DNA from 2 places in the Rhizobium sp. P2_G2 genome. Region 1 is predicted to be linked to the other one. Evidence: riboswitches for the same ligand, from Rfam matches in the RefSeq annotation. Region 1 holds a riboswitch; the other holds the start of a gene.
The links. Region 1 has a riboswitch for S-adenosylmethionine ahead of AC1D06_RS04175 (O-succinylhomoserine sulfhydrylase). Riboswitches for the same ligand answer to the same signal wherever they lie in the genome.
Positions count from the first base shown of each region.

Region 1 (2,451 bases):
CCGCCGGCCTGTGCGTGGCCGAAGCCGGGGTCGAAGAAGCCGGCATAGTGGACGCGGAACTCGCCCACCAGAGGATCGAAGGGCACCATTTCGGCGGCGTAGAGCGGCGGCACGTGGACGGCTTCGCGGGAGACGAGGATATAGAACTCGTCTGGGTCGAGGATCAATTCGTTGGCGCCGCGGCTATAGAGCGGTTCCCAGAAATCGTAGACGTCGTGGGCCGCCTTGACGTCGACATCGATGACGGCCGAGTGGCGCTTGCCGCGATAGCCGACCAGGCCATCCGGTCCGGTGCCCTTGAGATCGATGGAAAGGGCGATCGACGAGCCGGCGATAATAGGCGTTTCGCTGGCGACCAGGGTTTCGGCGAGATGCAGCGCCAGCATCTCGCCTTCCTGCAGCAGCGACTGGCCGTCGCGAAAGCGGACCTGCGACAGGCGCGAGCCCTTGCGCACGATCACCGGAAAAGTCTTGGGCGAGATTTCGAGATAGAGCGGCCCCTTGTAGCCGGCCGGGATCTTGTCGAATTCCTGTGAATAGTCGGTGATGACGCGGGTGAAGATATCGAGCCGGCCGGTGGAGCTCTTGGGGTTGGTCGAGGCCGACAGTACTTCCGGCAGTTCCAGGCTTTCGAGGAGCGGCACGATATAGACGCAGCCGGTTTCCAGCACCGCACCCTGGCTGAGATCGATGACATGCAGCTTCAGCCGGTCGAGCTTGTCGGCGACGCGCTTGTGCGGTCCGGGCAGGAAAGAAGCACGGACGCGGAAGGCCTGCGCGCCGAGCCGGAGATCGAGGCTCGCAGGCTGCACCTGGTCGACATCCAATGCTTTTTCGGCCCGGAGCCGGCCTTCGTCCCAAAGCGCCCTGATCGCGCGATCTGCCAATATGCCTGCCATTCTGCCCTCATTTTTCGCCGGACAATAGAAACCCATCCACATTGACGCAAGCAACCAGATGCGATAAGCCCCAGTTATTCCGTGGTGATTTGGCCGGCCGGCTTGCAGCCACGTTAAACAAGTAGCTAAAAAGGCCGGGTTCGTGATGAAACCGGCTTGCTTTACGCGGCCGGTTTTTTGTTTTGAGGGTGATGCACATGAGCAAGAAGAACTGGCGTCCGGCAACCAAACTCGTCCATGGCGGCACGCTCCGCTCGCAGTTCGGTGAAATGTCGGAAGCGATCTTTTTGACGCAGGGCTTTTATTACAATTCCTCCGAAGCCGCCGAGGCGCGTTTCAAGGGCGAGGATGACGGCTTCATCTATGCCCGTTACGGCAGCCCCACCAATGACATGTTCGAAAAGCGCATGTGCCTGCTCGAAGGTGCGGAAGATGCGCGCGCCACCGCGTCCGGCATGGCCGCCGTCTCTGCCGCGATCCTCTGCCAGCTCAAGGCCGGCGACCATATTCTTGCGGCCCGCGCCCTGTTCGGCTCCTGCCGCTGGGTGGTCGAGACGCTGGCGCCGAAATACGGCATCGAATTTACGCTGATCGACGGCAAGCATCTGGAGAACTGGGAAAAGGCAATCCGGCCGAACACCAAGGTGTTCTTCCTCGAAAGCCCGACCAATCCGACGCTGGAAGTGGTCGATATTGCCGGCGTCGCCAAGCTCGCCAACCAGATCGGCGCCAAGGTCGTGGTCGACAATGTCTTCGCCACGCCGCTGTTCCAGAAGCCGCTCGAACTCGGCGCCCATGTCGTCGTTTATTCCGCCACCAAGCATATCGACGGTCAGGGCCGCGTGCTGGGCGGCGTGGTGCTGTCGAGCAAGGAATGGATCGACGCCAACCTGCATGACTATTTCCGCCATACCGGCCCGGCCATGTCGCCTTTCAATGCCTGGGTGCTGCTCAAGGGCATGGAGACCATGGCGCTGCGCGTCCGCGAGCAGACGGAAAACGCCGCCAAGATCGCCGATTTCCTCGCCAATCACAGCGCCGTCTCCAAGGTGATCTATCCCGGTCGCAAGGACCATCCGCAGGCCGAGATCATCGCCCGGCAGATGACCGGCGGCTCGACGCTGGTCGCCTTCGAGCTGAAGGGCGGCAAGAGCGCGGCTTTCGCCTTCCAGAACGCGCTCGATATCATCAGCATCTCCAACAATCTCGGCGACGCCAAGAGCCTGATCACCCATCCGGCGACGACGACGCACAAGAATTTGAGTGAGGATGCGCGTGGCGAGCTTGGCATTGGGCCGGGCATGGTGCGGTATTCGGCCGGTATCGAGGATGTGGAGGATTTGATCGAGGATTTCGATCAGGCGTTGGGGAAGATCAAGTAAGTCAGCGATCCGGGGCTACCCCCCTTTGCCCTGCCGGGCATCTCCCCCTCAAGGGGGGAGATTGGCCAGACGCCGGCTCCCTCGCTCAAACTAGCGTCGAGTGCACGGAATACGACAGAAGATTGGTGCGAGGCAGCGCCTCATCCAATCTCCCCCCTTGAGGGGGAGAT
Region 1 is NZ_JBFUFF010000003.1:115,946-118,396, reverse strand. It holds gene AC1D06_RS04180 (2'-deoxycytidine 5'-triphosphate deaminase) at 1-935, opposite strand, end outside; SAM riboswitch at 971-1,049, shown strand; gene AC1D06_RS04175 (O-succinylhomoserine sulfhydrylase) at 1,097-2,281, shown strand.

Region 2 (2,451 bases), on a different contig from region 1:
CGAGCCTCATCAGCCATTCGGTCGGGATTTCGGCGACATCGACGATCTCGGTCGCACCCGAGGCCGCCTGCACACCTTTGAAATAATGCGCGAACACCTGATCGAAACGGTCGATGAACCGCTCGTCCTTTACCAGCGACGCCCGCGCCAGATAGTAAAAAGCTTCGACATCGTAGTCGGCAATATGCGCCTCCACCCCCTCCATCAGCGTCAAGAATTCCCGGAGCGTCACCGGGATTTTCGCCGCCTTGAGTTCGAGGAAGAAGGGAAGGAACATTGCTTACGCCACCCTGCGCTCTTCCAGCCGCTCCTCTTCGCCGATCTTTTCCAGCACGAACGGTGTCGTCTGGTAGACCTGGTTGATCCAGTTGCCGAACAACAGATGCGCATGACTGCGCCAGCGGTTGAGCGGAATCTGGGTCTCGTCATTGTGCGGGAAATAATTCGCCGGCATCTTGATCGGCACGCCGGCCGACTGGTCGCGGAAATATTCGTCGGCCAACGAGGTCGAGTCATATTCGACATGATTGAACATATAGAGCCGGTTGCCCTTCTTCTCGGCGATGAGGCAGAGGCCGGTATCGGCCGAGGTCATCAGCACTTCGAGACCCAATCCCGGATCGATGTCCTTGCGCAGCACCTCGGTCCAACGCGATACCGGCACGGCGAAATCGTCAGAGAAACCGAGCAGATAGGGCGAGGTCGGGTTGAGATTGCGGTGCTGATAGACCCCGAAAGCCTTTTCCGACAGCGTATATTTCGGCACATTGTGGAAGTGGTAGACCGCCGCCATCGCGCCCCAACAAATGTTGAGCGTCGAATGGACATTGGTCGTCGTCCATTCAAAAATCTGCGTCAGCTCGTCCCAATAAGTGACGTCCTCATAATCCAGCATCTCGACCGGCGCGCCAGTGATGATGAAGCCGTCGAACTTGCGATCCTTCACCTCGTCCCAGGTCTTGTAGAAGGACAGCAGATGTTCTTCCGACGTGTTCTTGGACTTGTGTCCGCCGATGCGCACCAGCGTCAGCTCGACCTGCAGCGGCGAGGCGCCGACCAGCCGGGCGATCTGGATCTCGGTTTTGATCTTGTTGGGCATGAGATTGAGCAGGCCGATCTGCAGTGGGCGGATGTCCTGCCGGATGGCGACGGAATCGGTCATCACCGAAACGCCTTCGGACAGCAGGGTCTGGAATGCAGGCAATTGATCAGGAATCTTGATCGGCATCGGGGAACTCCATAACACCGGCTCGAAATACAATTCGCCGGTCCCCGTATACGCGGTGGCCCATTTAGCGAGTTGTTTAACGTGGCTGCAAGCCGGCCGGCAAATCACCACGGTCTTTCTCTTATACCGGGTGACGGGAAATATCAATCGGGTGGAAAGCAGGCGTTTACGGACGCGAAGCTTGCTCAGGGCACCGCGCCCTATCGCATCTCCCTGCGCGCCATGAAGGCCAGGCGTTCGAAAAGATGCACATCCTGCTCGTTCTTGAGCAGTGCGCCGTGCAGCTTGGGCAGTGCGTTCTCGTCGCTCGCGGCCAGCGTCTCGGGCTCGACATCGTCGGCGACCAGCAGACGGATCCAATCGAGCGCTTCAGAAGTCGAAGGCTTCTTCTTCAACCCCGGCGTCTCGCGGATCTCGAAGAAGCGGGTCAGCGCCTGCGACAACAGCCGCTGCTTGATGCCGGGATAATGCACCTCGACAATCCGGCCCAGCATGTCGGCATCAGGAAAGCGGATATAGTGGAAGAAACAGCGGCGCAGGAAGGCGTCCGGCAGTTCCTTCTCATTGTTGGAGGTAATGATGACGATCGGCCGCACCTTGGCCCGGACCATCTTACCGGTTTCGTAGACATGGAACTCCATGCGGTCGAGTTCCTGCAGCAGGTCGTTGGGAAATTCGATGTCAGCTTTGTCGATCTCGTCGATCAAGAGAACGATTTTCTGATCGGCCTCGAATGCATCCCAGAGTTTGCCGCGGCGGATATAGTTGGAAATGTCGTGCACCCGCTCGTCGCCCAACTGGCTGTCACGCAGGCGCGAGACGGCGTCATATTCGTAAAGCCCCTGCTGCGCCTTGGTGGTGGACTTGATGTTCCATTCGATCAGCTTCAACCCAAGACCGGCCGCCACCTGCCGCGCCAGTTCCGTCTTGCCGGTACCCGGTTCGCCCTTGACCAGAAGCGGCCGCTCCAGCCGGATCGCGGCGTTGACAGCGATCATCAGGTCCTTGTCGGCGATATAGTGCTCGGTACCGGTAAACTGCATGCGGCCTGCTCTTCGGGAAATGCGCGGTGACGATACTGTCGGAGGAAATTCAGGGCAACAAAAAAGGCGGAACGAATCGTCCGCCTTCCGATCGGCCAAGGCTCACGCCCGGCCGCCTCATCACATGTCGATAATCGTGCCCTTGCCGTCGTTCCAGACGCGCATCTGGTCCTGTTCGCG
Region 2 is NZ_JBFUFF010000006.1:3,044-5,494, forward strand. It holds gene AC1D06_RS07020 (vWA domain-containing protein) at 1-277, opposite strand, end outside; gene metA (homoserine O-acetyltransferase MetA) at 281-1,228, opposite strand; SAM riboswitch at 1,272-1,349, opposite strand; gene AC1D06_RS07030 (AAA family ATPase) at 1,429-2,271, opposite strand; gene AC1D06_RS07035 (hypothetical protein) at 2,392-2,451, opposite strand, start outside.
Region 2: it holds a riboswitch for S-adenosylmethionine, as region 1 does, so the genes downstream of both, metA (homoserine O-acetyltransferase MetA) here and AC1D06_RS04175 (O-succinylhomoserine sulfhydrylase) in region 1, are expected to answer to the same signal.